DNA from 2 places in the Streptomyces sp. NPDC059008 genome. Region 2 is predicted to be linked to the other one. Evidence: riboswitches for the same ligand, from Rfam matches in the RefSeq annotation. Region 2 holds a riboswitch; the other holds the start of a gene.

Region 1 (14,736 bases), on a different contig from region 2:
TACGTCCACCACGCCGCCGAGGAGGGCACCGCCGCATGAACTCGGTCGCTGTCATCGGGGCGTCGCTGGCGGGGCTGTACGCCGCGCGGGCCCTGCGCGCCCAGGGGTTCGAGGGCCGCCTGGTGATCGTCGGGGACGAGCGGCACCGCCCCTACGACCGGCCGCCACTGTCCAAGGACTTCCTCACCGGCTCGGCGGGCCAGGACCAACTGGCCCTCGCCGACGCCGAGGAGATCGCCGGACTCGACGCCGAATGGCTGCTGGGCACCCGGGCCGTCGGCCTCGACACCGCCGCGGGCTCGGTGCTCCTCGACGGCGACCGGACCCTGAGCACCGACGGCGTGGTCGTCGCCACCGGCGCCGCCCCCCGCCACCTGGCCGGCCCCGCGCCCGGCGGAGCGCACACCCTGCGCACCCTCGACGACGCCCGGGCACTGCGCGCGGACCTCGTCCGGGGCCCGGTCAGGGTCGTGGTGATCGGCGCCGGCTTCATCGGTGCCGAGGTCGCCGCCTCGTGCGCCGCCCTCGGCCATGACGTCACCGTCGTCGAGGCCGCGCCCCTGCCGCTGCTGCCCCAACTCGGCGACGAGATGGCCCGGATCTGCTCCGCCCTCCACGCGGACCACGGCGTCACCCTCCTCACCGGCACCGGCGTCGCCCGCCTGCACGACGGTGGCGGCACCGAACGGCGGGTCACCGCGGTCGAGCTGTCCGACGGCCGGCTGCTGCCCGCCGAGGTCGTGGTCACCGGCATCGGCGTACGCCCGAACACCGACTGGCTCGCCGGCTCCGGGCTGCCGCTCGACGACGGCGTGCGCTGCGATGCCGGCTGCGTCACCCCGCTGCCCAACGTCGTGGCCGTCGGCGATGTCGCCAGGGTGGCCGGCACCCGCACCGAACACTGGACCGGCGCGACCGAGCAGGCCGCGGTGGCCGCCCGGAACCTGCTGGCCGGCAGCACCGTCGCCACCCACCAGGCGCTGCCCTACTTCTGGTCCGACCAGTACGGCGTACGCATCCAGTTCGCCGGCCGGCGGGGCCCCGCCGACACCCCGCGCCTCGTCGAGGGCTCGCCCGACGACCGCAGCTTCCTCGCCTGCTACGAACGCGACGGGCGCCCCACCGCCGTCCTCGCCCTCAACCGGCCCCGCCCCTTCATGCGACACCGCCGCGAACTCGCCCGCGCCACCCAGCCGGCCACCACCTGACCTCCCGCCCGGGAAGGCGCCGCCCCGGCCGTCAGCGGCCGCGGTCCTCGCCGTCGCCACGCGGCTCCAGACGGAAGGTGAACGCGGCGCCGCCGATGTCGACGGCCGTGGCGCCGCCGTCGACGGTGAGGACCGCGCCGTTGACGAAGGACGCGGCGGGCGAGAGGAGCCAGTCGACGGCCTCGGCGACCTCGTGCGGCTCGCCGGGGCGGCCGACGGGGAGCAGCCGGGTCGCTTCCTCGTACGCGGCGTCGATGCCGCCGGTGAGGCCGGACTCGTCGGCGAACCGCGCCATCCGCCGGTCGGCCATGTCCGTACGCACCCAGCTGGGGCAGACGATGTTGGCGCGGAGTCCGTCGCGCCCGTAGTCGACGGCGAGGGAGCGGCAGAGCTGGAGCAGGGCCGCCTTGGAGGTCGCATAGGCGGCGTTGCCGGCGCCGTTGCGCAGGGCGGAGACCGAGGCGACGGCGACGACCGAGCCGCGTGCCGCCAACAGGTGTGGCAGGGCGGCGCGTTGGAGGAGGAACGGGCCGGTGACGTTGGTGGTCATCACGGCCTCCCAGTCCTCGATCGACAGATCGCCGACGGAACCGCTGCGGCCGATGCCGGCGTTGAGGACCAGCCCGTCGAGCCGTCCGTACGCCGACACGGCCGCATCGACCAGGCCCTGGACGGCCTCGGGGTCGGCGGTGTCGGAGGGGTGGGCCAGGGCGCCGGTCTCCTCGGCGAGGCGGTGCAGCGGTTCGGGCCGGCGGCCGGAGACCACCACCTGATGGCAGGCCGCCCGCAGCAGCCGGGCGGTGGCGGCACCGATGCCCGTACCGCCGCCCGTCACGATGACAACGCGCTGTTCCACCATGGCCGTTCACCCTCCGGTTGATGATCGTTCATCGCCCTGGCGATCATACGGAGGGCGACTGCCCGCCGCCGCACACTTCCGGCCCCCTCCCGCCCCGCACGGGACCTCGGTGCCGCGCCGTCAGACCGCCGTCGACTGACGGGCCGCGGCGTCGACGGTCTGGGTGAGCAGGGTGGCGATGGTCATGGGGCCGACGCCGCCGGGGACCGGGGTGATCAGGGAGGCGCGGCTGCTCGCGGAGTCGAAGTCCACATCGCCGACGTTGCCGGGGTTGTAGCCGGCGTCGATGACGACCGCACCCGGCTTGATGTGTTCGCCGGTGAGCAGACGGGGCCGGCCGACGGCGGCGATCAGCACGTCGGCCTGCCGGGTGATCGACGCGAGGTCGGTGGTGCGGGAGTGGCAGTAGGTGACGGTGGCATTGCGGCCGAGCAGCAGCATCCCGACGGGCTTGCCGAGGATCGCGCTGCGGCCGACCACGACGGCGTGCTTGCCGGCCAGCTCGACGTCGTAGTGGTCGAGGAGGCGGAGGATGCCGGCCGGCGTACAGGAGGCGAAGCCGTCGACACCGAAGCTCATCGTGGCGAAGGAGTGGTAGGTGACGCCGTCGACGTCCTTCTCGGGAGCGATGGCCTCGAACGCGGCGCGCTCGTCGATGTGCGGGCCGACCGGGTGCTGGAGGAGGATGCCGTGGACGGTGGGGTCGTCGGAGAGCTCGGTGATGGTGCCGACCAGCTCCGCGGTCGTGGTCTCGGCGGGCAGCGCGACATGCCGCGACCGGATCCCGGCCTTCTCGCAGCGGGCGCGCTTCATCCGTACGTATGTCGCGGAGGCGGGGTCGTCACCGACCAGTACGGTGGCCAGGCAGGGGGCCTGGCCGGTCTCCCGGGTGAGGGCCGCCGCGCGGTCCGCGGCCTGCTCGACGATGCGGCGGGCCAGTGCGCTGCCGTCCATGAGGCGGGCGGTCTGGGACATCGGGTGCTCCTGAGCGTCGTGAGGGATCGCCCAGGCGCGCGGCAGATGGCCGGGGGCGGCCGGGCCGCTTCCCGGTGGTACTCCACCCAAGCGCCAGTCACGGCCCGCCGACCACTGTAATCGACGGCGGATCGCTCCTGGGAGCCGGCGTCAGGTGCCTCCGTGACCGCCCGGCGCCGGGGTGGGCGTGGAGGCTTCCCATTGGCTGAGGATGCCGTCCCAGTCGTGCTGGGCGGTGGTGATGGCGCTGGGGTCCCAGGTGGCGGGGGCGGGCTGTTGCCCTTGGTACACCTGGTAGTCCTGGTAGTTCTGGTTGCCCTGGTAGTTCTGATAGCCCTGGTACTCCTGATAGCCCCGGTAATCCGCGTTGTTCTGATAGCCCGCGTACTGCTGCTGTTTCCAGGGTTCGTGCTCGTACGCCTCCCGTGGGGGCTGCGAGGGTCGCTCGCGCCAGGCCAGATGCGGAGTCTCGGACTGCTGGGAGGGCTGGAGCGTGGCCATCCGGCGGTGGCGGCCGATGCGGTCCGGTGGTGGGGTCTGCGGGCTCTGGCGGTTCTCGGGGGCCAACTGCTGGGCGCGGGCCACGAGGAAGCGGACGTCGAGACCGAGTTCGGTGGCCAGGGCCGTGAGGTCGACTCCGGTGTGCCAGCTGCTCATCAGGATCGCGTCCAGGGCCGGCGCCCAGGCCGAGTCGGTGGCCTGGGGCGCAGTGGCCTGGGGCGGGGCGGTCTGGGGCGGGGCGGCCTGGGGTGGGGTGGACGGGGGCGGGGCGGCCTGGGGCGGGCCGGCCGCCGGTGCGCCGGTGTGGCCGGGCGGAACCTGGCCGGGCGCGGCGGCCTGGGCCGAGGGGTGCGCGGCGGGGTGGGCGCCGCTCTGCCCCTGCTGGTGGGCGGCGGCCGGCTGGGCGGGGGGCTGCTCCCGGGCGGCGGTCTGCTCGCCCGCGGGCGGCTGCTCGTTGGCGGGGTGGGCGGGCTGGGCGAGCAGGCTCTTGGCGACCGCGCGGGCGTCGTCCTTGCCCACCGTGCGGCGGGCCAGGCGTACTTCGCGTTCGTCCAGGCCGAGCAGGTCCGCCACCACCGCGTCGCTGCCCACGGTCACGGCGAAGGCGGCCAGCGTCCGCGACCGGCGGACCTCGGCCTCGTCGAGGAGTCCCTGCGTCCGGCGGACCTCGTCATCGCTGCTGCAAAACGCCTGTGCGAGTACCGCGTGGCGCTCCCACAACTCCCTCGGTTCCATGACTGCGACAACGTTCCTTCGTCCGGATTGGACTGCTTCCCGGCAATAGATCACTGCATGGGGTGATATTCGAGGGTGTTTCGCCCCCCTCGGAAGGACGCATGTGCGGGGAGCCGCAAAAATACGCAGTGACCCCAGGCCCGCAGGATCGTTTCAACGGCCATGAGCGCTCCTACCTCCGGCACCGTCGCAGGTCACGGACAGACTTCCCTCCCGCGCCCCGGATCCATGCCCCGGTGGATCACCGCCGAGGTCGCCCACCAGACCCCGTTGTACGCCACGCTGGTGCGGATTTGGACGGAGCGCGCCGCCACGGTACCGGGGGTCGCCGACCCCGAATGGCAGCGGCTGGTCTCGTACCGCTGCCTGATGGAGGAGACCGAGACCGCGCTGACCGCCCTCCGGCCGCACCGCGCCCCCGACGTGCTGCCCGCGCGCCGGCCGGTCCCAGCGGCCCGGCCCGCCCGGCTGGACTCCTGAGCCGGCCGGATCGCCCGGAGTACCGTTGAGTTGTCGAGATTTCCCGCTGCCCGGCTTCCGGGCCGACAGCGGCTTTGACCAGCGACGGAGCCCGGGTGAGCGCGAGGGATGACACGGACTTCGACCCGATCGGCGCGATCGGGCGGGTGACCGTCTCGATCCCGAGCGACGGTCCGGGCGAGGTGCTGCTGCCCGTACGCGGCGGGACCGAGGCCTTCGCCGCCTGGTCCCGAGAGCCCATCGCCCGCCATACGCAGGTCGTCGTGGTGGACCACACCTCGGCGCGGTCGGTGATCGTCGCGCCGCTGCCGGCCGCCTGACCCGGACCGGAGCCCGTACGGCCGAGCCGGGGATGCCTCCCCCGCTCCGCGCCGTCCCCGCCCGGAGTACCCGGGCCGGCCGCACCGGACCAGGAGCCTTGTGATGTTGTTCTGGCATGTTCCCGCGCCGAACGAGGCGCTGTTGATCTCCGGCTCGAAGCGCCGTGCGGGGGACGCGCAGTTCCGTATCGTCACGGGCCATGGCTGCTGGGTCATGCCCGTCAAGCAGAAGGCGAGTCTGCTGTCGCTGTCGCTGCGGGAGGCGGAGATCTCCGAGGACTGCGTCACCCAGCAGGGCATCCGGCTCGCCGTCCGGGCGGTCGCCGTCTTCAAGGTCGGCGACGACCCGACGTCGATCGCCAACGCCGCGCGACGGTTCCTGGACGAGCAGGACACCATGGAGGAGCTGGTGGGGCGGATCTTCGCCGGCCATCTGCGCTCGATCGTCGGCGGGCTGACCGTCGAGCAGATCATCCGGGAGCGGGACCGGGTCGCCCAGGAGGTCAAGGACGGCAGTCACTCCGAGATGGAGAAGCTCGGCATCGTCGTCGACGCCCTGCAGATCCAGGAGATCGGCGACACCTCCGGCTACATCACCAACCTGGCCGCCCCGCACGCCGCGGCGGTCGCCAGCGCCGCACGGATCGCCGAGGCGAAGGCCGACCAGGAGGCGGCCGAGCGGGAGCAGCAGGCGGCGGCGCTGAAGGCGAGGTACGAACGGGACACCGCGATCAAACGGGCCGGGTTCCTGGCCGAGACCGAGCAGTACAACGCCAGCGCCGCACAGGCCGGTCCGTTGTCCCAGGCCAGGGCCTCACAGCAGGTCATCGAGGAGCAGACGGCACTGGCCGAGCGGCAGGCCGCGCTGGCCGCCCGGCGTCTGGAGGCCGAGGTCCGCCGCCCCGCGGACGCCGAGGCCTACCGGCTGCGCACCTTGGCGGAGGCGCGGCGCGACCAGGTCCGCTTCGAGGCGGACGCCCGTGCCTACACCGAACGCGCGCTCGCCCAGGCGCGCGCCGACGCCAATACCGCGCTCGCCGCCTCGCTCCGGGACGGCAACCAGGAGCTGATCGCCGCCAACCGCACCGTCGAGAACCTCCCGGCGCTGGCCCAGGCCGCCGCCGAGGGCATCTCCGGCTCCCGGCTCACCGTCCTCAACGGCACCGACGGCATCGACGAGATCGCCTCCGCCATCGTCGGCCAGGGCCTGGCCATCCTCGACACCCTGAAGAAGGGACCCGCCGCGGCACCCGGCACCACCGCCCCGCCCACCGCGCCTCCCCCGCTGGCGGACGGGGACGGTTCCCTCCCGCGGAAGGCCGCGCCTCCCAGAGGGTGACGGGCCATAGGCGCGAAGATGACCGCAGCGGCGCACCGAGTGCGGCGACGTACCGGACGCGGCGACGCACCCCACGGCGGCGACGCATCCGAAGGCAGCACGTCCCCCTACCGCAGCGAACCGAGAGTGCCTCCCATGTCGAAACCACCGCTCCCCGAAGCCGCCGTCACCATGCTGGCCAAGCCCAATCCGGCCGTCATCACCACACTGCGGCCGGACGGCCAGCCGGTCTCCACGGCCACCTGGTACCTCTGGGACGAGGGCCGGGTGCTGGTCAACATGGACGAGGGCCGCAAGCGACTGGAACACGTACGCCGCGATCCCCGGGTCACGCTCACCGTGCTCGACGAGAGCAACTGGTACACCCACCTCAGCCTCATCGGCCGCGTCGGGGAACTCCGCGACGACCAGGAGCTGACCGACATCGACCGGCTGGCCCGGCACTACCTCCGGCGGCCGTACCCGCAGCGGGACCGCCGCCGGGTCAGTGCCTGGATCGAGATCGACCGCTGGCACGGCTGGGGCAGCCTGAAGGACAGCAGCCAGGCGGGGTGAGTCCGGCCAGGGGCTGTCCGATGGGTCGGGCCCTATCCGCTCGTCTGCTGCAAGTAGGCCGCGACATCGGCCACATCGTTCCCGATCGACAGGACGCCGCCGATGTTCGCGCCCGCCGTGGAGGCACCGTTGACGCCGGCGAAGAACACGTCGAAGCGGTCCTTGCCCGTCTCCAGATAGCCGGCCGTGGTCTCGGCGCCCACGGCCAGCCGGTCGTTGAGCGCGTCACCGCCCGCCACGGTGCCGGTCTTGGCGAAGACCCTGCCGCGTGCCGGGCAGTCACGGCAGGAGTCCGCCAGGGTGCCGTCGACGCCCAGGATCGGCAGCGAGGTGCGAAAGCGGTCCGCGTCGGCGGTGTGCTGCCAGTACGTCAGGAGCTGAGCCGCGGCCCGTGGTGTGGTGCGGTCGACCGGACTGCCGCCCCGGCCGTCCGCGAGCTGGACGGCCCCGCGGTCCACCTTCGCACCGTCCAGGAAGGCGGCGAGCACCGGGAATCCGTCCTGGCAGTCGGTCTTGCCCCGGCTCACGGCCATCAGGCAGATCCCGAGGTTCGCCCCGAGGTTGTGACTCACCTTGAGGATGAGCTCGGCGTACTCGGCGTACGGCGGGGAGGTGTACCGGGCGACGGTGGGCACGCCCTGGTAGGAGCGCGGCAACCGGGTGGCGGGGTTGGGGCCGACGGCGGGGGCGGTGACCTCGACCCCGGCCCGCTTCAGCGCCTCGATCATCGCGGTCCGGCCGAAGGCGTTCGGGTCCTTGACGGGCGACACCCGCAGGACGGGGGCCGAGCCGGCGGCGATGGTGCCGGACAGCTGGATGCGGGTGCCGTCGGCGGAGGCCTTGACGGAGATGTCGGTCGGCTTGCCGGCGGCGACGGTGCGGACGGAGGAGGTGACCCGGTACGGCGCGACCTTCGGGCGCACCTCCAGGCCGGCCGGTGCGCCCGCTGCGCTGCCGGGGGAGGTCAGCAGATCGATGACGTTGTCGTTGATGATCAGTGGGGTGGGCGTTGGGTCGAGCGTCGGGTCCGGGCGGAACAGCCGTGCGTCGACGACCACATCGCCCTCGATCCGGCGGATTCCCGTGGCACGCACCTGCCGGGCGAGCTGGTCGACGCCGGCCAGCGGGTTCTGCGGGGTGAGGGTGGCGCCGGGGATGTCGTTGGCGTAGGTGTGGTCGATGGTGGTGAAGGCGACGGTGCCGTTCTTGCGCGTCCTGCCGCCGAGTGTCAGGTCCCCCTGCGCGACCAGGTCGAGATCGCCCTGGAGCGTCGCGTTGCGGCGCGTGCCGACGGCGTGCAGCGGTGTGACGAAGCGGTGGCCGCCGCCCAGGGTGTGCCAGGTGCCGCTGACGCCGAACAGTTTGGCCGTGGACCCGGGGATGAAGAACTGGTCGGCGTTGCGGGACCGGGTCACCTTTCCGGTCCGCGGGTCCTGCTGGAACAGGCCCCACTGGGCGTGCCGGTAGGCGGGCTTTCGCAGGACCGCGGTGATACGCGGATCGAGGGTCTCGTGGTCCGTGGGGGGCGGCGGGGTGGCCTGGACGAGCCCGGCGAGGACGGCGCCGACGGCCACCAGAAGGGCCAGGGCGCGCACGGTGCGCCGGCGGTTCCTCCTGCACGCGGCGGATGGTGACATACGGACTCCACGAGGGACGGATCGCGCTCGACGGGCCCGTTGGCCGGCGGCCGCCGGGGTGGTCGCCGGGTGCGGGAACGAAGGGCGGAACAGGACGCCGCGTCGACTCCGATACGCCTGGCAGGCGGCTCCCCTGCGCCCCGGCACGCGGCAGTGGGCCCGGGAGGAGGCCCCGGGCCCACTGGGTGGACTACCTGGTGGGTGTCAGACGAGCCCGAGCAGCCCGAGGCCGAGCAGGCCGTCCCTGCCCAGTCCGTAGGGGAAGCCGTGCGGGTGGAAGAGGTGACGGCCGTACTCGTAGCCGTCCTTCTTGTGGCCCTTGCCCTTCTTGCCCTTGTGGTCCTTGCTCTTGTTGCCGCTGTGGCCCTTGCTGCCGGTGTGGTCCTTGCCGCAGTGCATGTCGCACAGTGCGCGCTGCGCGCCGTTGGGGGACGCGGTGGCGGCGCCCGCTGCCGGCACGACCAGGACGGCCGCGGTCAACCCGGCCACTGCGAGGCCACGAGGGATCGAACGGAGCATGTTCCCACCTTCACTCGAATCTGCAGAAAAGGAATATCCTCTGCAAACGCGACGTTAGAGTGGCGTTTCACCCCTCTGGTGGTGCCCCGCCGCGGAGTCACTGGAACGCAGCACGTCCGCCTGCTCCCCGCCGTCCGGCAGGCTTTCGAGCAGGCTTCCCAGGGCGCCCGTGACGAGCGCGCAGACCGTGTCGGGGTCCGCGCTCGCCAGTGGTTCCTTGGCGACCACCACCCGCATCAAGCCAATTCCCAGCAGCCAGGAGAGCGCCAGATCGGCGCGGAGTCCGCCGTTGTCGGAGCGGGAGAGCGTGGCGAGCACGTCCGCGTACTCCTCCCCCAACCCCCGCAGCGCGTCCGCGATCTCGTCGCTGCCGCCGATCGAGCGCAGGCAGACCTCCAGCGAACGGTCGGATTCCGCGCCGCCGGCCAGCATGCCGCGCAGCGCGACCTCGAACAGCCGCTCGGCGGGGGTGGTCCGCAGCTGCTCCTGTCCGCCGCGCGCCATCACCTCTCCGAACAGGGCCTTCTTCGAGCCGAAGTAGCGGAACAGCAGGGCCTGGTTGGCCCCGGCGCGGGCGGCGATGTCCCGTACCGTCGCCCGTTCGTAACCGCGCTCCGCGAACAGTTCCGAGGCCGCGTCGAGCAGACGCAGCCGGGTGCCCTGCGCATCCCTGCGGTATGCGCCCGCCGGGCCGTGCTGCGGGGTCTGCCCCATCGTCTCGTCACGCTCCTCTCCGTCGGACCGTCACCATGACGGCCACATCGCGTCGTTGACCGCCCCGAGGGAGCGGCCTACCTTTGTAAGCAGGTGCTTACACAAGGGAGGTCGCCGTGACCACAGCCGACACAGCACCCCTCTCCTACCCCTTCAATGTCGCCGAGAGCCTTGAGTTGTCCGACGAGTACGAGCGCGCGCGCCATCGTCCGGGACTGCTGAAGGTACGGATGCCCTACGGCGAGCCGGCCTGGCTCGTGACCCGTTACGCCGAGGCCCGCTTCGTCCTCGGCGATCAGCGCTTCAGCCGCGCCGAGAGCGCGCGGCACGACGAGCCCCGGCAGTCCGAGGGCCGCCGCGACAGCGGCATCCTGGGCATGGACCCGCCCGACCACACCCGGCTGCGGGCGCTGGTGGCCAAGGCGTTCACCGTCCGCCAGGTCGAAAAGCTCCGGCCGCAGGTCAGGCAGCTGACGAACGAACTCCTCGACGAGCTGGCGGCCGCCGGACCGCCGGCCGATCTGGTGGACCGTTACGCGCTGCCCATCCCCGTCGCGGTGATCTGCCGGCTGCTCGGCGTACCGACCGAGGACCGGCCGCGGTTCCGGGTGTGGAGCGACGCCGCCCTGTCGACGAGCTCGCTGACCGCCGAGGAGCTCGACGCCAACCTCGAAGAACTCCGCGCCTATATGAGCCAGTTGATCGACGAGCACCGGCGCGCACCGCAGGACGACCTGATGACCGCGCTCATCGAGGCCCGGGACGTCGGCGACCGGCTGTCCGAACTCGAACTCGTCGACCTGTGCGTCGGCATCCTGGTCGCCGGGCACGAGACCACCGCCACCCAGATCCCCAATTTCGTCCTCGCCCTGCTCGACCACCCCGACCAGCTCGCCCTCCTGCGCGAGCAGCCCGGTCTGATCGGCGGCGCGGTCGAGGAGTTGCTCCGCTTCGTCCCGCTGGGCAGCGGCGCGGGGCAGGCCCGCTACGCCAAGGAGGACGTCGAGGTCGGCGGCACCCTGGTGCGGGCCGGCACCCCCGTACTGGTGGCGGTGGGCGCGGCCAACCGCGATGCGCTGCGCTTCGACTCGCCCGGCACGCTGGACATCTCGCGGGCGGGCAACCAGCACCTCGGGTTCGGCCACGGCGCCCATCACTGCCTCGGCGCCCCGCTGGCGCGCCTGGAACTGCAGGAGGCGCTCAGCGCCCTGATCACCCGGTTCCCCAAGCTGCACCTGGCCGGCGATCTGGAGTGGAAGAGCCAGATGCTGGTACGCGGCCCGCGGGTCATGCCGGTGGGGTGGTGAGTGCGCGGATGCCATGGGAAGTGGACATCGCCCCGCACCAGTGTTTGGCGTCGGGCTCCTGCGCCGCCATCGCACCGGACCTCTTCGCCCTCGACGGCGCCCATGCCCGGCCGCTGAACGACCGGATCGAGGAGGACGAGCGCGCGTTGGACGCCGCCGACGTATGCCCGGCCATGGCGATCACGGTCCGGCGCGGGAAGGACGTCGTCGGGCCGCGGCCGTAGCCAGGAGCGGGGCGGGGCGTGGGGACGGGCCGCGGCCGCGGCAGGACGCGCCGCGGCCGTGGAGTGCGACCCGCGACTCAGGGGAGCGGCGCGGGCGGGTGGGCCCGCCGTGGCGCGGAGGGCGGCGGCGGGCCGTGATCGTCAGCGCGTGAGCGTGTTCCTCAGCGGAGCGTGAGCGTGTCACTCAGCGGCGCGTGAGCGTGTTCCTCAGTGCCGGAATTTGTCCTTGCCCCGCTCCATCGCGTAATTCACTCTCCCCTTGACCATTTCGGCCTTGCCTTTTCTCGCCAGGCTTGCGTTACCCACGGCCTTCCCGACCGTTTCCTTGGCCTTTCCCTCGGCCATTTGGCCGATGCTCTTGGCCTTCTTTCCGATGCCCATGCCGTGCTCCTTCAGGGTCATTCGGATGGTGGCAGCAGCGTTCCGAGCGGACCGAGATCCACCTTCGGATCTCGCCTGGAAAGCTCGTATCCAGCGCAGAGTCCCATCATACGGTCGCGCGGAATCATCGGCATGGGCTCCAGGACGCCCCGCCACCCCTCGAGGCGACCCCCGCACCGTCCCGCCGCACGACAGCCCCACAACCCACCGGCGCCACCGACCACCGTCGACCCACCACCGACTCGATACCGACCCGGCAGCGACCCGGCAGCGACTCGGCAGCGACTCGGCAGCCACGAAATCGACCACGGCTGAGGCGGCCGTTTCCGCGAATATCGGGCAGTCTTGAGGTATGGGCATTCAGAATTCGGATCCGGACCGCACTCCCGGCCTCGGCCCTGGTGGCGGGGTACCGCCCGGGGAAACCCCGCCGGGCGAGGGCAGCACGGGCGCGGAAACCGGCCCCCGCGACGTACAGACGAAGGGCTGGTCCAAGGGCCCGGTCATCATCCTCGGCATCCTCGTCGTGCTCTGCGCGATGTTCTTCATCGCCTATGCGGTGATCGTGGCGCTGTGACGGGGGGCGCCCCGAGGGCCAGCATGCACGATCACCCCACTTGAGAATGGGATCCATTTTCATATAGCGGGTGCGCGGCGGACTGGCCGCCCTTTCGCGCACCGAGGAGCGCCTGGGCGCCCCAGGTCTACTCGCGCATGGCGGCCCGGTACTCCGCGACCTTCAACTGACCGTCGCCGTCGCGGTCCAGTGCCGCGAAGGCCTGCTCCGCCTGCGCGTCCGAGAAGCCGGTCGCCCGCTGCAGAGCGGTGAACTCCGCCCGGTTCACCACACCGTCGTCGTCGGTGTCGGCCAGTGCCACCGTCGCCGCGATCGACGGCCACACCATCCGGCCGATGTCCCCGGACTCGCTGGCGCGTACGAACGCGGCGATGAACTGCTCCCGGTCCAGCCGTCCCTCGGCGTCGACGTCCGTCAGGGCGGCGAGCTGCTCGAAGATGTTGCGCATCCCGGCATGCACCGCCTGCGCCTTGGGGGACTCCGCGGGTTCGCCCGCGGCGTCGGCCATGCGGCGCGCCCGCTCGGTGAAGTCCTGCGCGGTCAGGTAGCCGTCGCCGTCGGTGTCGTACAGGGAGAAACGGTGCTCGTACTCCGTGCGCAGCGCATCGGTGATCATGCGTCATCCCTTCTGAACGTGGTGGCTCCTGACGGAGCCCGGAGGGGCGGCCGACCACCTGGGGGGGGGCGATCACCGCCGAGAGCACACTAAGTGGCGATACCCTGACAGACCGTCACCAACGTTCACGGTCACGCGACCGCGCCACGCCTGCCACCTCGGTGGCCGCACGCGCGCACTCGCGCCTGGGCCGGAGCGGTGGGTCTGGTTGATCCGAAGGAGTGCACCGACCGCGCCCTGGTCATTTCGCTGCCCGACGGGCCCCGGCGCGCGGGCATACGGTGGTCGGCCAGAGCGACTGGTGACCGCCAGACCGCAGCCAGGCCGGGAGTAGCGATGCGTCTGACCAATCTCACCGGGGAGTCGGCCGAATACCTCAACGCCCGCGAGGAGCTGCGGCAGGCCGAGATCGAGCTGATGCGCCATCGTGAACGCGTCGCCGACCTGCGCCGCCGGCTGCCGCTGGGCCCCGTCGTCGACGACTACGTGTTCGAGGAGGGCCCCGCCGATCTGGCGGCCGGTGACGCGCCGGCGCGGACCGTGCGCCTGGGCGAGCTGTTCACCCGGCCCGGACGTGACCTGGTCGTCTACCACCTGATGTACGGCAAGCGGCAGACCGAGCCGTGCCCCATGTGCACGATGTGGTGCGACGGGTTCAACGGCGTGGCCCGCCACCTCGCGCAGAACGTGGACCTGGCGATCGTCGCCGCAGCCGACCTGCCCGCGCTCCGCGCGCACGCCCGCAACCGGCAGTGGACGGATCTGCGTCTGCTCAGCGCCGGGTCCAGCACCTTCAAGTACGACCTGGGCAGCGAGGACGCCGAGGGCAACCAGGACTCGACGGTGTCGGTGTTCACCCGCGACGACGACGGGTCGGTGCGCCACTTCTACTCGGTGCACCCCCGGATGTCCGACGACATCGACCAGCGGGGCATCGACCTGCTCAGCCCGGTGTGGCACCTCCTCGACCTCACCCGCAGAGGCCGGGACGACTGGTTCGCCGCACTCGGCTACTAGGCAGCGGCCGGCACCAGGGCGGGTCGCGGCGGGCGCCCTACGCGCCGTGCACGATCTGGATCAGGTTGCCGCAGGTGTCGTCCAGCACCGCGGTGGTGACCGTGCCCATCTCCAGCGGCTCCTGGGTGAAGTACACCCCGAGGCCGCGCAGCCGGTCGAACTCCGCCTGTACGTCGTCCACGGCGAAGGAGGTGGCCGGGATGCCGTCCTGGACCAGCGCCGTCTTGTACGGCTGCACCGCGGGGTGGCCGGAGGGCTCCAGCAGCAGTTCGGTCCCGTCGGGGGCCTCCGGGGAGACCACGGTCAGCCAGCGGGCCCCGCCGCCCAGCGGGACGTCGTGCTTCTTCACGAAGCCCAGGACGTCGGTGTAGAAGCGCAGGGCCTTGTCCTGGTCGTCGACGAAGACGCTGGTCACATGGATCCTCATGGGGTGCTCTCCGGTGCATCGGGCCTGAGCCATCGGGTCATGACGCGCTCAAGGGGTTCGGTGTTCAGGTCGTGGAACTTGTAGCGGCCCTGGCGCCGCGCGCGGACCAGACCCGCGGATTCGAGTACGGCCAGGTGCTGGCTGATCGCCTGGCGGGACAGCCCCAGACCGTGCTTCGTCGCCAGCCGTGCGCATATCTCGAACAGGGTCTGGCCGTCCCGTTCCACCAGCTCGTCAAGGATGCGCCGACGGGTGGGGTCGGCCAGCGCCTTGAAGACATCCTCCGACATGACCCCACCATAGGCAAGTGGAGACTTGCCTATCAAACCGGGCGCCCTGCCGGCA
Region 2 (14,736 bases):
TGCGCTCCGAGAAACCGCACCGACGCCCGCCGGGTGCCAACACCTCGTACGCACAGGCTCAACGTGCGCACGAAATCCGCGCGCACACCTTCGGAGCATCCCTGGCTAGCTGGTACCGGCCACGTCCCCAGCCGATCCGTGAGTAACTCCCCGGCGCATCGCGCCCGTCGAACGCACCCGATCAGGAGAATCGTCATGTCTCAGACGCTGCCGTCACCGCTCGGGCTCGACCTCGCCAAGCTCAGGGCCGACCTGCACGACTGCGCTCAGGCCGTAGAGGTGCCCTTCAACGCCCCGGCCGTCGACCGGCTGCTCAGCACGCTGGCCGACCTGTGCACCGACGCATGGCTCGGCATGCGCACCACCACCCGGCCGGCCGGGAGGCGGGACCTCAACCTCCGCGTGTGCTACCGCCGGCCCGTCCACCCTGTCCCGCTGCTGCGCGAGGCCGGACTGCTCACCTTCGACGGGCACCCCATGGAGAGGCTGCTCGACGAACTCGTCGACGCCTTTCCGTTGTGGTGGGGCATCGACGCGTCCGTCAGCGGCTCGGTCGACAAGTTCTGGCTCGTCTTCGACAACGGTGTCCCGCTCGCCGATGTCCTGGCCCTACCCCATCTGCCACCCGCCGTTCGCGCCTCCCAGGACCACTTCGAGCGGGCCGGCATGGACAGGGTCGGCCTGATCGCCCTGGACTTCGGGCATCGCACCGTCAACGTGTACTCACCGGTCTTTCCGCCGGGGACACTGACGTACGAAACCGTCACCAGCCTCATCTCCGGCCTCGGCTTTCCCCTCCCCGCCGAGGAGGAACTACAGCGCAACACCGATGCGTTCGACGTCTATCAGACGTTCAGCTGGGACGAACCCGGTGTGCTACGCCTGTGCTTCCCGGTTCGGTACACCGCCGCGGACTTCCCCACGCACTGCCACCCGGTCCTCAAGCAATTCGTCGAAACGGCCCCCTTCGCGGTTGATCAGCGGTCCTTCGTCCACTACACCACCTACGGCCCACGCGGCGGCTACTTCAAGGTCCAGTCCGACTACACGGGAAACCACCGGGACACGTTCCTCCCTCAATGACGGCGCGCCTGCGCCTACTCCGCGACCTCCGTAGGGGGTCCCATCCAGAGGCCGGCCCCCAGCCCGGCGACGGCGTGTGCCCATGCGGAGCCGCTCGTTCAGGAACTCTCGGGCGCCTGGGGCCGAGCCGGGACCCGCCCTCGCACACGAGCGGGCGGCGGCCTCCGGCAGAAGATGGCGGCTCTCGCTGTTGGACGGCTATCCCAGATATGGAGTTGGACGGTTCTCCAGGAAGTGCCGAATCCGCAGCCGCTGAGTGTGATGCATGGGAAGTTCATCAATTTCGCTTGGGGCTACGAATCGAATCTCTGAGGACTCATCGGAGATCGCCAGCGAGCCGCCGACGATGTGCGCGGTGAAGCACACATTGAACTGTCGCCTTACCTCCCCGTTGCTGTACGCGATGACATGACGTGGATCCGTATAAGTGCCGACGAGCCCTGTGATCTCTACGTCCAGTCCGGTCTCTTCCTTGACTTCCCGCACGGCCGTTCCCGGCAGGGAGTCCGTCATATCCATTCCGCCACCAGGGAGCGCCCACAGGCCGTTGTCGGTGCGCTGTTGCAGCAGAACGCGTCCATCGTCATCCGTGACGACGGCCGACGCCGCGACGATCAGACTGTTCGGTTTGGGTGCACCAGGGTCGTCGTAATATTCGGTCCGTGACACTGCTCATCCTCCTTGTATGGGTGTTGCGGTAGCCCATACGGCATCGAAGCTCCCTGCGTAGCCGTCGAACATGCCCCCGTCGTCGTTGCGCCGGAGGTGCCACACGGGCGCAGCATAGGCATTCGCACCCCACACATGGGAATTCACCAGCATCTGGTCGTCGGCGCGGTAGATGCTGTTGTAGAGGGTTGTTCCGTGTGTCCGGAGCTCGATTCCTGGTGTGTCTACGAGCGCCCGGTAATGCATGATGGCCAGTCGGCAGCGTGATGCGATCCCATGGCCGAACGCCTCCTCCCTGCCGCGCTGTTGAACGTTGGCGCTGCCTGCGTCGCCTACAGCAATCCGTACGGTGCAGCCTTCGGCGGCGCGCTCGCGCAACAGGTCATTGAGGCGCGGGTATGCCTCATGCAGGAATACGGCCGCGTAAACGAGTACATCAATCTGTTGGCGTGCCTGAGTGAAGAGACCGATGAAGGTGGAAACGGGGAGATCCGCCCGCTGGGTGTAGAGCGCGACAAGTTCGGGACTGACGGCCCTTGCTGCGTGTGCTTGCCTCAGCTTTGGCCAGAGTGCAAACACGTCTTCTCCTATTGTCTCGGCGGCCCGCATGGCGGTTTCCCTGCGCGGCGTGCGGCCCAGGTTGACCCACCGTTCTACTGACTTGGGATCAACATCAACCTTCGCTGCCAGGCTCGCATGAGTCCAGCCGCCTGCCATCATCGCGGCCCGAAGTCGTTCGTTTGGCACTCAGCCCCTCCCTGGACGTTGGTAGGGACGCTCTACCCGTCGCGGGACGTCCCTAAGTGTCCGTTGTCCGAGGTTCCGGCGTCCCCTGAGAGCCAGCGATGCTCGCGGACAGCAATGACCCCCGCGACGCGCTGCGTGCGTCCGGGGGCATGGCCATCAACTACTGAGGAGTTGACGACATGACCAACGCTACAGCGAGGTTCTTAATCCCGCTGCTGCGACTGCTGTTTCCCCCACGAGGCTGCCACCGGTCGGCTGGCGCACCGCCCGCCGCGAGGCGCGGGGATGAGCCGACGCTCATGGCTCCCCGTGTCCCCGTGAGCCGGCCACGCTTGCTGCGCGGCGAAGACTCGGCCCTGATCCGCCCATACGTCCTCACGCCCGAGGAACGACAGGAACGGCGGTTGCAGCGCGGCCGGCGGCGGTCGTTGTGGCTCACCGCGTATGGAGTCGATGCCGGTCCGCGCTGGATCCACGGTGTGGAGGTGACGGGCTGATGGCCCGCGTCTGTCAGCCCGTTCACCTGATGCAACCGCTGTCGGCGCCGGAGCCCGAGCCGGTTGCCGGGTGTGATGTATGTGCCGCCCTTGCAGAGCAGCGCGCGAGGGCGCAAGCCGCCGGGGACAGGTCCAAGGCGATCGACTGCAGCGTCGAGATGCGCCGCCACCCCCACGAGCCCGCCTCGCCTGTCGAAGTCCGGGGCACACCGCGCGAGGGGGCCGCACTGCCTCCGAGGCAGGGCCACCACCGATAGACCCCCGCGCCCGGCTGCCCTGGGGTGGGCATCGGCTGGGGCGGGTCCACTCTCCGCGCGTGTCAGGCGCGGGGACTGTCCATCCATCACCGTACGCAGGGAGGAGGTAAGACCATGAGGGTTGACGAGCTGTTCACCGGAGAACTGATCACCGGTGTCCCGAGCATGGACGCGGCGCTGCTCGACAAGATGCCTGGCGGTGGCGACGACAACGGCGACCACTGCAAGTGATCCATTCCTGGCAGAGGCGGGGCGAGGCTGAGGCTGATCGGGCCTCGCCCCGTAGCGTCCCCGTAGCAGCATCAAGGAGATGATCACGTGCTCTCGTTGCGCCTGAGGCTGGCAGACCTCGCGTCGCCCAACTGGCAATGGAGTAACGACCGGTGGGTCAGCGGAGACAGCTGGATCAAGCCTGCGGGCTCTGCGGCGCTCGCCTCGAAGCTCGTCGCCACCGAAGCTCATCACTTCACTGCCTCGGTGCAGGAACGCAAAGAGGGCGAGGCGGAGTTCACCGCGCTGGACATGCGACCGCGGCGGGTTCGTCTGACGGCAGGCGTGTTCGGCACGGCGCCGCTGTATCTCATGGCAACCGGTGACGAGCTGCGTGGCGAATGGGACCTCTCTGAGCTGCGGTCCCGTCTGCGGACGGATCGGCTTGTTCCGCGGGTGGTCTCCCGGACCCTGAGCCGACAGCATCGGTACACCATGGACACCCTTTTCGAGGGGGTGTACCGGCTGACCGAGCGCGCTACAGCCGTGTTTACTTCGGATGGGCTCAGCGTGACGTACCCCGAGCCCGCCGAGCATGTGCTGAAGCCCCGCACGCTCCGGGCCGACGTGGACCCGCTCACCGCGTTGGACTCTCTCCTCTCCGGTGTGGTCGACCAGGCGCCGGCGCCCACGGGACGAGTGGGGCTCGAACTCTCGGGAGGGGCCGACTCGGGCAACGTGGCCGTGTCGGTCTCCGCGCGCGGCGACGGTGTGATCCACAGTTTCGGGCTGGTGCTCGGTGGCGCGCTCGGCGTTCAACAGCGGGAGAGGCGCCGGGCGCTGACTGGCCATTTGGGCTTCCGTGACACCGCAGTTCCTGCCGTGCAGCATCCGCCGTTCGTACCGGGTGGCGTGCGCGCCCGGGGCGTGCCGCACGACCCGGCGGGCGAGTTCTATCAAGAAGCCTTCGACGTACTGCGCGAGCAGGCAGCCCTGCGGGGCTGCGAGGTGATCTTTACGGGGCACGGCGGGGACGAGGTCAACGCTCATCATTCGAGGACGAGCGCCGAACTCCCGCCGGTGGAACATGTGCCCTGGCTGGGCCCAGTAGCGACGGAGGCACTCGCCGAGGTGGATGAGGATCTGGCGCCGATCCCGGTGCTCCCCATACCGACCCTCATGGCGTTCGGCCGCCACAATCCGGGCTATCTGCGCGCCGGCGTCTGGCCGGTCGCCCCGCTCGCACATCCCCGCATCGTGCGCTTCATGGAGCAGCTACCCGCCGCGTACAAACGAGGAAAGACGCTGTTTCGTGATCGGCTGCGGCGGGCTGGACTGCCCGAGTCGGTTGCCGCGCCGGCCGAGCCGGAGAACTTCCTGCCGCTCATGGAGGCGGGGTTGCGCACGTACGGGCTTCCCGCCCTCGATCGCATGGCACGGGATTCGCTGCTCGTCGATCTCGGCTACGTTGATCCCAAGGCGCTCGCTCTCGCCTGCGAGCATGCCCGGCATGTACCTGTGGTGCCCGACCTGCTGTGCGACACGCTCGCTCTGGAAATCGGGCTGCGGACCTTCGCATGACCAGCTCCGACGTGGAAGCCGAGCGACATGGAAGCTACGAATGTCTTCTACCGGGATCCCGCGCTGTACGACGCGGTACAGGCGGACAGCGGCAGCGCCGAGACGTGTCAAGCTCTGATCGAGCGTTACCGCCCGGACGCGGCCGCACTGGTGGACTTCGGATGCGGCACGGGGCGCGACCTGGAAATCCTGGCCAAGCGATTCGAGTGCACCGGCGTGGACCTGCAGGCGCGCATGATCACGTACGCCCACCGCGTCCGCCCCGGCCTCGACGTCCGCATCGGCGATATGCGGTCGTACCGGCTCGGACGGCGTGTCGACGTCGTGACGTGTCTCGGCAACTCCCTGGCTTACGTGCACGACAACAGTGGGATCCGGGACGTGTTCGCGACGTTCGCCGCACATGTGCTCCCCGGCTCGGTCCTGGTGCTCTGCTCGCCCGTGTCGCCGATCATCCGGACCGAGCCGACAACCGCCACCGTCGAGACACCGGGAACGCGCGCCACGGTCACCGTCCGCTACGAGTGGGAACTGCGGACACAGATCAACACCATGCATCGGCATTGGGCGTTCGCATCAGGCGACGAAGCATGGGACGTGGTCCGGCGCAGAGTCCTGTTTCCGCGTGAGCTGGAGCACTACGCATCGGGCGCAGGGTTCGAGGTTGTCGACATGGTGAACGGGGTGGGGAACAGGGCACTGATCGGTCCGACGGCCTACACCGTGGCCCGCTACCGTCCTTGACAACGCTGGCCCCCGCTCCGCGACGGCGGGGGCCACACCGCATGCGCGAAAGAGAGCGAAAGTGCCGACCGTCGAAGAACGCCTCTGGGACACCTGGGTCGAAGCGGCCTCCGGGCGGGCCGACCAGGCGCTGACCAAGATGCGTTGGACCCAGTACGGCGACCACGGCCCCGGCCACGAGCTGCTGGGGGATGCCCGGCGCGTCCTGGAGCTCGGCTTCGGCACCGGCCGCCATCTCACGTTCCTGCTGGAACAGGGCTTCGACGTCCTGGGCGTGGACCTGTCCCCGCTGGGAGTCGAGCTGGCGCGGCAGCGATACCCGGAGGTGGACGCGTCACGGTTTTCCTGTGCGGACGTCCGCGACTACCTGGACGGCACCAGTGAGTGCTTCGAGGCGATGTACTCGGTCTTCGGCGCCTGCTGGTTCACCGATCCGCAGGATCTGATGCCCCTGATCCGCAAACGGCTCGCCCCCGGCGGCCGACTCGTCTTCTCCCAGCCGCCGGCCATCCCCGGCTGCTACGGCGCGCAAGGCATGTTCAAAGGCGGATTCGCGGGCGAACCCATGTTCCTGCGCCGCTACGACTACACCCCAGAGGCCTGGGCCGACATGCTGCGCGCCGCCGGCTTCGGCCAGGTCGAGGTGGTGATTCTGGACGCCCCCGTGGCAGGGAACATCGGGACCCTGCTGGTGCAGGCGTCGTGATCGCTTGCCGCGCGGAGCGGCAGCGCCGGGAGGTGCCGAGCCGAGCCCACCGGCTCGGCGGGTGACTACTCCGCGACCTCCGTAGGCGGTCCCATCCAGATCGCGTCCTCGCAGACGCTCAGTTGGGTGCGGCGGCCCGTCTCGTCCCGGGCCGATATCGGATGGCGGCCCTGGGGGTCGCGTGGTGCGGCGATCACGGCGGTGTCGACGCTGACCATGCAGCCTTCGGGCTGGGTGGCCCGGTCGGAGTCCTTGTAGCGCAGCGCGGTCGTCAGGGTGCCGCCGCGGCTAAGGTCGATGGGCATCGTCCGGCCGTGCCCCTGTGCGTCGGACATGGGGCCCTTGCCGACGTGCACCTCGAAGACCGGGAAGCCGCGGAAGACACAGGTTCCCGGGCCCTTGTTGGCGATGGACAGTCGCGCGTCGCGGTGGGTGCTGTGCGGCTTCTTCTTCAGCACGGTGAGCTTCCAGCGCAGGCTCTTCGTCGTGCAGTCGGCGTGCAGGGCCGCCATCCGGGGCGAGCCGCAGCCGAGCAGGCCCAGGCCGAGGGTGACGGTCAAGGTGAGCGCGGCCGCCGCCGCGAGAAGTGGACGCCGGCGCACGACTCCCCCTGGTGGTTTCGCTGTTCTTTCCGCTGTTCTTTCCGGATGTCGCATAGGACTTCTGTTGAGGAGGAAGGGTTTCGTGTGCTCGGGGTTGCCTCTGTTCGCGGGGGAGTGATCGATTTCCGGGCAGGCGCGGTCGACGACGCCCGTACGGCGCGGTCGACAACGCGCTTACGGCGCGGCTCCGACTCCCCCTACGGCGCGGCTACAGCTCCCGTACGAAGGACACCCGGTCCAGTCCCGGACCGTCGTAGTCCGTGTGCACCGGTACGCCGTCGTCGTCGGTCCGGTCACCCGGCTCCAGTCGGAAGCCCATACGGGTGTGGTACGCGATGGAGTCGCGGTTGTTGGGGCTGGTGATGCAGCGGACCCGGCTGCGGCCTGCCTCCCGGGCGAGGGTGAAGAAGCGCTCGTACAGCGCGCTGCCGATTCCGCTGCGCTTGCCGTCGGGGCACACACCGACGTAGTGGATGTAGGCCGTGTGCGGGTCGGTCTGGGAGAGGAAGCCGATCAGGAAGGCGTGCAGGGTGCCGTCGGGGCGCTCGACGAGGAAGCTGGTGTCGGTGAAGTGCTGCAGGAAGAGGCGCGGCACCATCAACTTGCGTTGCAGCGTGCCGGCTTCACCGCCCAGGCCGCCCCACCAGTCGGCCAGGGCCTCCTGGATGCGCGGATGGTCCGACGCCGCGGGACGGCGCAGCGTCAGCTCGTCGGATATCGGTCCGGGCGCCGGGGTGCTGTCGGTCATGCGGCCAGCCTAGGTGTGCTCCTCCCGCGGGCGCAGGATTGCCGGTCCCGCGCTCTACTGCCAGGTCGCGGTGTCGGGGTCGATGCCGTGGGCACGCGCGTCGGCGTCCACGAGGCGACGGAACCACGTGGCGAGGCCGGTGCGGACGCCGTCGTAGTGGGCGGCGAACGCCGGATCGGCCTCGTACATGCGGCCGAGGCAGACCTGCATCTGCCTGGTGAGGGGAAAGTACGAGGCAAAGACCTCGCGGTGCCGCTCGACGAGTCGGTTCGCTTCCGGGCTGCCAGGCGTGACGCCGGCGTCCATCGCCTCCCCGAGGGCGCGGTCGAGGGCGGCGTTGGCGTCGGCGACGGCCTGCCATTCCTCCGGACCGCGAGAGGCCGAGCGTTCGGCGTACTGCCGCCATTGCGTGGTGTCTCCGTAGCGCTGACGGGCCTGGGCGGCCCAGTCCGGGTCCCACTGGGGGCCGAAGACCGCGGCCTGCTGCTCGACGGTCAGCAGCAGGCCGCGCTCGTGGGCGTCGATCATCCGGTCCAGTCCGGCGCCGAGCCGCTGGAGGCGGTCGATCCGCTCGGCTACCTGGATGCGCTGCGCGCGCAGTGCGCCGGGCACGTCCGCGGTCGAGTCGTCCAAGACGGTCCGGATCCGGTCCAGGCCGAGTCCGAGCTCTCGGTAGACGACGATGCGGTGCAGGCGTTCCAGATCTCCAGTGGTGTAGAGCCGGTATCCGGCGGCCGTGCGCAGCGACGGTCGCGCCAGACCGATCTCGTCCCAGTGGTGCAGCGCGCGGACCGTCACACCCAGACGTGTCGAGACCTGACCGACGGTCAGGCCATCGGCGTCAGTGGTATCAGGCATGTTCCGCATTGTCGCCGCGACCGACGTCCGGTGGGGTGATCCCGACTGCTGCAAGGTTCCGGGCCTCCTGACTGGCCGGATCGAAGGGCTTCGCCGCGGTGAAGACGATCCGGGCGTTCTCGGGGGTGATCACCGTCACGTCGCGGGTGTTCCAGGGGGTGTCCCGTGGACCGTCGACCGAGTCCGGGCGCAACGCACGACAGGCCTCGACGAGGGAATCGACCTGGCTGAGCACGCCCGCGAAACTGAAGCTCATCGCCGGCGGTTGCTCCGGAACGCTCGCCGCCGGGACGAGGAGTACGTCCTGGAAGGCCCACCGGCGCAGATGCACCACCTGGCCGGGGATGCTGAACAGCTCGAAGAACCCGAGCCCACGAACCCAGAAGTCCATCGACGCCGCGAAGTCGCTCGTGGGGATCGTCACGAACGCGGGCATTCCGTAGATGCCGCGGAACGGCTCCGGCGGAACCGCATCCGGGCCGGGGGTGGGCACGGGGCTCATCTCGAACGCGTTGTAGTAGTCGCTCATGCACCCGACTCTCCAGCCTCCCGCAGCGTGAGGGTCAAGTCGGTTCCGGCGCGGGCCGCGGGTCTTGCCGGTCCCGGCCGCGGCCCGGGACGTCCGCCCCCGGCCGGGGCCGGCCGACGCCCGCCCCGCCCCGCCCCGTTCGGTGCCGTTGCACAGCCGTGGCACACAGCGGACGGGAAGGGGCAGATCCTCCCGAGGGCCGTGAGGCGACCGCAGGGGGACGAGTCGGAACCAGTCGGAATCAGGACGGGGGCGTATCGGGGGCGAGGGGAGCCGGTCTCTAGGCTTGGCCGGAGTCACAACGATGTACGTCCGATGTACGACCGAAGTACGTCCACGGGGGAAGCGGGAAGACATGGCCGAAAAGGCACGTCGGCGGCTGCGGTCGAGCACGGTGATCCTGGGAGGCATGGGCGCGCTCGCCGCGGCCCTGACGTCCTGCGGCTCCGAGCCCGACAAGCGCTGCGTCGACCGCAACAGCTACGACATGGCCAAGGGCTACCGCATCGTCGACTCCAAGAACTGCTCCGCGGGCGGCGGCTCGTCCAGCGGAGGCAGCACCACGAGCGGCGGCGGATACGGCACGAGCGGCCGAGGCGGCGGGGCGGGCAAGAAGCCCGTCGACGGCCAGTGGTACTACGACCCGAGCAACAAGGGCGGCACGTACGCCGCCGACGGCACCTTCAGCAAGAGCTCGGCCGTCAACCGCGGCGGCTTCGGCTGCTCGGGGTCGCACGGCAGCGGCGGCGGCCGGCACGGCTCCTTCGGCGGCTGAGCGGCCGGGTCGCGGCATGGAACGCCACACCATCGAGCCCCGCCCCGGCTGGCAGCAGACCGTCGAGGCGCAGGGGCTGATCTACCCGCTCACCCGCTACCCGGACGACTCGCTGCGGCCGTACTGGGACGAGAGCGCGTACTACGAGTTCACCCTCCCCGAGGTCGAGGCCCTGGAGGAGGTCGTCGAGGAGCTGCACGGCATGTGTCTGGCCGCGGCCGCGCACATCGTCGACCAGGGCCGCTTCGCCGACCTGGGCATCGTCGATCCCCGGCTGGTGGAGCTGGTCGCCGAGTCCTGGCGCCGGCGCGAGGAACTGCCGTCCCTCTACGGGCGGTTCGATCTGCACTACGACGGCACCGGCCCGGCCAGGATGCTGGAGTACAACGCCGATACGCCGACCTCGCTGGTCGAGGCCGCCAGCCCGCAGTGGTTCTGGATGGAGGAGCGCTTCCCGGGCGCCGACCAGTGGAACTCGCTGCACGAGCGGCTGGTGGCGGCCTGGAAGCGGCAGGCGCCGCTGCTGCCGCCCGGTGCGCCGCTGCACTTCGCGCACTCCGCGAGCGACGAGCTCGGCGAGGATCTGATGACCGTCGCGTATCTGGAGGAGACGGCGCAGCAGGCGGGCCTGGAGACGGTCGCCATCTCCATGGAGGACATCGGCTGGGACCGGCTCTCGGGCCGCTTCGTCGACCAGCGGCTGCGCTTCATGCGGGCGTGCTTCAAGCTCTACCCGTGGGAGTGGCTGGCCACCGACGACTTCGGCCCGCACGTCCTGGACACCCTCGACAACGGCGGCGGCACCGGCTCCACCCTCTGGATCGAACCCGCCTGGAAGATGCTGCTCTCCAACAAGGCGCTGCTGGCGATCCTGTGGGAGCTCTACCCCGGACACCCGAACCTGCTGCCCGCGTACCTCGACGGGCCGCGCGAGCTGGCGCAGACCCGTGGCTACGCGGCCAAGCCGCTGCTCGGCAGGGAGGGCGCCGGCGTCACGCTGCACGAGCCGGGCGCCGCGCCGGTGCTGCGCGGGCCCGAAGACCCGTGCTGCTACCAGGAGCTGGCGCCGCTGCCGGACTTCGCCGGCAACCGTGTCGTCCTCGGCGCCTGGGTCGTCGAGGACGAGGCGGCGGGGCTGGGCATCCGCGAGTCGTCCGGACCGGTCACGGACGAGTACGCGCGCTTCGTGCCGCATGTGATCCGCTGAGGCGCGCCACGGTGCGCCCGGCGCCACCGCGTGGCCGGGCGCCACATGGCGCAGCGAGCGGCCAGGGCCTTCGGCCCGCCGGTCGCCCGCTGCGTGCTCGCGGCGCCCGCGCTACCCCTCCAGCACCTCCCGCAGCCGGGCCAGCCCCCAGTCCAGGTCCTCCTTGCTGATCACCAGCGGCGGGGCGATCCTGATCGTCGCGCCGTGGGTGTCCTTGACCAGTACGCCCCGCGCCATCAGCTGCTCGGAGACGTCCCGCCCGGTGCCGTGCGCGGGGTTGATGTCCACGCCCGCCCACAGCCCGCGGCCGCGTACCGCGTCCACCGTGCCGTCGCCCACCAGCAGCCCCAGCTCGGAGTGCAGATGCTCGCCCAACTCCGCGGCGTGCTGCTGGAGTTCGCCGGTCCGCAGCATCGCGATGACCTCCAGCGCCACCGCGCAGGCGAGCGGGTTGCCGCCGAACGTCGAGCCGTGCTCGCCGGGCGCGTAGACCCCGAGCACCTCGCGGGAGGAGACCACCGCCGACACCGGCACCACTCCGCCGCCCAGCGCCTTGCCCAGGACGTACATGTCGGGCACCACGCCCTCGTGCTCGCAGGCGAAGGTCCGGCCCGTACGGCCCAGCCCGGACTGGATCTCGTCGGCGACGAACAGCACGCCGCGGCGGCGGGTCAGCTCCCGCACGCCCGCCAGGTAGCCCGGCGGCGGCACCAGCACGCCCGCCTCGCCCTGGATCGGCTCCAGGAGGACGGCGACCGTGTGGTCGTCGACGGCCGCCTCCAGGGCCGCCAGATCGCCGTAGGGGACGATCTCGAAGCCGGGGGTGTACGGGCCGAAGCCGGCGCGGGCCTCGGGGTCGGTGGAGAAGGAGACGATGGTGGTGGTGCGGCCGTGGAAGTTGTTCTCCGCGACGACGATCTTGGCCAGGCCGTCCGGGACGCCCTTGACCTGGTAGCCCCACTTGCGGGCCGTCTTGACGGCCGTCTCGACCGCCTCGGCGCCGGTGTTCATCGGCAGCACCAGCTCCATCCCGCACAGTTCGGCCAGCGCGGCGCAGAAGTCCGCGAACCGGTCGTGGTGGAAGGCGCGCGAGGTGAGCGTGACCCGTTCCAGCTGTGCCTTGGCGGCGTCCAGCAGACGACGGTTGCCGTGTCCGAAGTTCAGCGCGGAGTACCCGGCGAGCATGTCGAGATAGCGCCGGCCCTCCACGTCCGTCATCCAGGCGCCCTCGGCGGTGGCCACGACGACGGGCAGCGGGTGGTAGTTGTGCGCGCTGTGGGCTTCGGCGGCGGCGATGCCGCGTTCCGTGGACGTCACCGGTGACTCCGTTTCGGTAGGCCGTACGGGGCATATGCACCGAGATGCCCCTCTATAGTGCCGCGTGGGTGGATTGTTCGGAAGCCGTTGCGGCGGTTCGGTGTTCCGGCGCCGGGGCGAGGCGGGCGGGCGTCCGGGGCCCCCGGGGAGAGGCGCGGGTCGGCGCCCCGAGGCCGGCGGGTCGCCCCCAGGGCCTTTCCGGCCCTGACCCATCGGACAGGCCCTAGACTCGGCGGTGCGCACCGCGACTGGCGTACGGGGAATCGACCCCGAGGGAGCGGTGCGAGGACACCATCACGAGGTGCCGCCCGCCTGGGCACCCGGGACCCGACCGGACCACCGATCGAGCGCCCCGGAGGACGCCATGTCACTGTCCCTTCCCCATCCCGCGCTGCACGCCGCCGATCCCGAACTCGCCGCCCTCGTAGGCGCCGAGGAGCGGCTCCAGGCCGACACCCTGCGGCTGATCCCCAGCGAGAACTACGTCTCCGCCGCCGTCCTGGAAGCCACCGGCACGGTCCTGCAGAACAAGTACAGCGAGGGGTACGCGGGCCGTCGCTACTACGAAGGCCAGCAGAACATCGACCGCGTCGAGACGCTGGCCGTCGAGCGCGCCAAGGCCGTCTTCGGCGTCGAACACGCCAACGTCCAGCCGTACTCCGGCTCGCCCGCCAACCTCGCCGCGTACCTGGCCTTCGCCGAGCCCGGCGACACCGTGCTGGGCATGGCGCTGCCGATGGGCGGCCACCTCACCCACGGCTGGGGCGTCTCGGCCACCGGCACCTGGTTCCGCGGCGTCCAGTACGGCGTACGCGCCGACAGCGGGCTCATCGACTTCGACGAGGTGCGCGACCTCGCCCGCAAGGAGCGCCCGAAGATCATCTTCTGTGGCGGTACGGCCGTCCCCCGCACCATCGACTTCGCCGCCTTCGGCGAGATCGCGCGGGAGGTCGGCGCGGTACTCGTCGCGGACATCGCCCATATCGCCGGTCTGATCGCGGGCGGCGCCCACCCGTCGCCCGTACCCCACGCCGACGTGATCTCCACGACGACGCACAAGACCCTGCGCGGCCCGCGCGGCGCGATGCTGATGTCCCGCGCGAGCCACGCCAAGGCCGTCGACAAGGCCGTCTTCCCCGGCCTCCAGGGTGGCCCGCACAACCACACCACCGCCGCCATCGCGGTCGCCCTGCGCGAGGCCGCCGCGCCCGCCTTCCGGGACTACGCGCACGCCGTCGTCGCCAACGCCAAGGCGCTCGCCGAGGCGCTGCTGGCCCGCGGTTTCGACCTGGTCTCCGGCGGTACCGACAACCACCTGGTGCTGATCGATCTGACCGGCAAGGACGTGCCGGGCAAGGTCGCCGCCAAGGCGCTGGACCGGGCCGGGATCGTCGTCAACTACAACACCGTCCCGTTCGACCCGCGCAAGCCCTTCGACCCGTCGGGCATCCGGATCGGTACGCCGTCGCTGACCTCGCGGGGGCTGGGCACGGATCTGATGCCGCAGGTCGCGGAGTGGATCGAGCGGGGCGTGACGGCCGCGAAGGCGGACGACGAGGCGGCCCTGGCGGCGGTCCGGGGGGAGGTCGCGGAGCTGATGGCCGGCCATCCGGCGCCGGGGCTGGCGACGAGCTGACGACTCCCCGACCGACGGCCGTCCGGTCCCCGACCGACGGCCGTCCGGCGGGCCGTCGGTCCCCTCCCCGACCACGCGCCGGGGAGCACCCGCGGACCTGAGACAATCGGTCCATGGCTCTCGATCGCCCGCCCGTCTCCCACCACCGCCCCAAGGGGAATGGCTCCGCCATGCAGCGTCCGCCTCGTGTGCTCTCCGGCATCCAGCCCACCGCCGGCTCCTTCCACCTCGGCAACTACCTCGGTGCCGTCCGCCAGTGGGTGGCGCTGCAGGAGGCTCACGACGCCTTCTACATGGTCGTCGACCTGCACGCGATCACCGTTCCGCAGGACCCCGCGGAGCTGCGGCAGAACACCCGGATCGCCGCCGCCCAGCTGCTGGCCGCCGGGCTCGACCCGGAGCGCTGCACGCTCTTCGTGCAGAGCCATGTGCCCGAGCACGCCCAGCTCGGCTGGGTCATGAACTGCCTGACCGGCTTCGGTGAGGCGTCCCGGATGACCCAGTTCAAGGACAAGGCCGCCAAGCAGGGCGCCGACCGCACCTCCGTCGGCCTGTTCACGTACCCGATCC

Evidence for each region. A riboswitch is a leader RNA that binds a small molecule or an ion and turns the genes downstream of it on or off. The one in region 2 is predicted to bind ZMP and ZTP.
Region 1: linked by a shared signal. The riboswitch ahead of ACFWZH_RS32135 (bifunctional 5,10-methylenetetrahydrofolate dehydrogenase/5,10-methenyltetrahydrofolate cyclohydrolase) and the one ahead of glyA (serine hydroxymethyltransferase) in region 2 are both predicted to bind ZMP and ZTP.

What each region holds. Positions count from the first base shown of each region.
Region 1 covers NZ_JBHYJC010000042.1:20,349-35,084, reverse strand. Annotated here, with positions in the region: gene ACFWZH_RS32150 (bifunctional 3-phenylpropionate/cinnamic acid dioxygenase ferredoxin subunit) at 1-39, shown strand, start outside; gene ACFWZH_RS32145 (NAD(P)/FAD-dependent oxidoreductase) at 36-1,208, shown strand; gene ACFWZH_RS32140 (SDR family NAD(P)-dependent oxidoreductase) at 1,240-2,067, opposite strand; gene ACFWZH_RS32135 (bifunctional 5,10-methylenetetrahydrofolate dehydrogenase/5,10-methenyltetrahydrofolate cyclohydrolase) at 2,188-3,042, opposite strand; ZMP/ZTP riboswitch at 3,064-3,153, opposite strand; gene ACFWZH_RS32130 (hypothetical protein) at 3,193-4,278, opposite strand; gene ACFWZH_RS32125 (hypothetical protein) at 4,507-4,758, shown strand; gene ACFWZH_RS32120 (hypothetical protein) at 4,854-5,078, shown strand; gene ACFWZH_RS32115 (SPFH domain-containing protein) at 5,182-6,417, shown strand; gene ACFWZH_RS32110 (PPOX class F420-dependent oxidoreductase) at 6,553-6,972, shown strand; gene dacB (D-alanyl-D-alanine carboxypeptidase/D-alanyl-D-alanine-endopeptidase) at 7,005-8,567, opposite strand; gene ACFWZH_RS32100 (hypothetical protein) at 8,814-9,128, opposite strand; gene ACFWZH_RS32095 (TetR/AcrR family transcriptional regulator) at 9,183-9,842, opposite strand; gene ACFWZH_RS32090 (cytochrome P450) at 9,959-11,149, shown strand; gene ACFWZH_RS32085 (ferredoxin) at 11,158-11,373, shown strand; gene ACFWZH_RS32080 (CsbD family protein) at 11,581-11,754, opposite strand; gene ACFWZH_RS32075 (DUF6480 family protein) at 12,107-12,331, shown strand; gene ACFWZH_RS32070 (EF-hand domain-containing protein) at 12,459-12,947, opposite strand; gene ACFWZH_RS32065 (DUF899 family protein) at 13,284-13,964, shown strand; gene ACFWZH_RS32060 (VOC family protein) at 14,002-14,391, opposite strand; gene ACFWZH_RS32055 (ArsR/SmtB family transcription factor) at 14,388-14,681, opposite strand.
Region 2 covers NZ_JBHYJC010000002.1:442,716-457,451, forward strand. Annotated here, with positions in the region: gene ACFWZH_RS04820 (aromatic prenyltransferase) at 196-1,083, shown strand; gene ACFWZH_RS04825 (NUDIX hydrolase) at 1,282-1,752, opposite strand; gene ACFWZH_RS04830 (XRE family transcriptional regulator) at 1,756-2,472, opposite strand; gene ACFWZH_RS04835 (asparagine synthase) at 3,572-5,044, shown strand; gene ACFWZH_RS04840 (class I SAM-dependent methyltransferase) at 5,072-5,788, shown strand; gene ACFWZH_RS04845 (class I SAM-dependent methyltransferase) at 5,850-6,494, shown strand; gene ACFWZH_RS04850 (DUF4232 domain-containing protein) at 6,560-7,096, opposite strand; gene ACFWZH_RS04855 (GNAT family N-acetyltransferase) at 7,305-7,844, opposite strand; gene ACFWZH_RS04860 (MerR family transcriptional regulator) at 7,899-8,702, opposite strand; gene ACFWZH_RS04865 (VOC family protein) at 8,695-9,231, opposite strand; gene ACFWZH_RS04870 (hypothetical protein) at 9,587-10,006, shown strand; gene ACFWZH_RS04875 (glutathionylspermidine synthase family protein) at 10,023-11,213, shown strand; gene rocD (ornithine--oxo-acid transaminase) at 11,325-12,530, opposite strand; ZMP/ZTP riboswitch at 12,765-12,855, shown strand; gene glyA (serine hydroxymethyltransferase) at 12,895-14,166, shown strand; gene trpS (tryptophan--tRNA ligase) at 14,337-14,736, shown strand, end outside.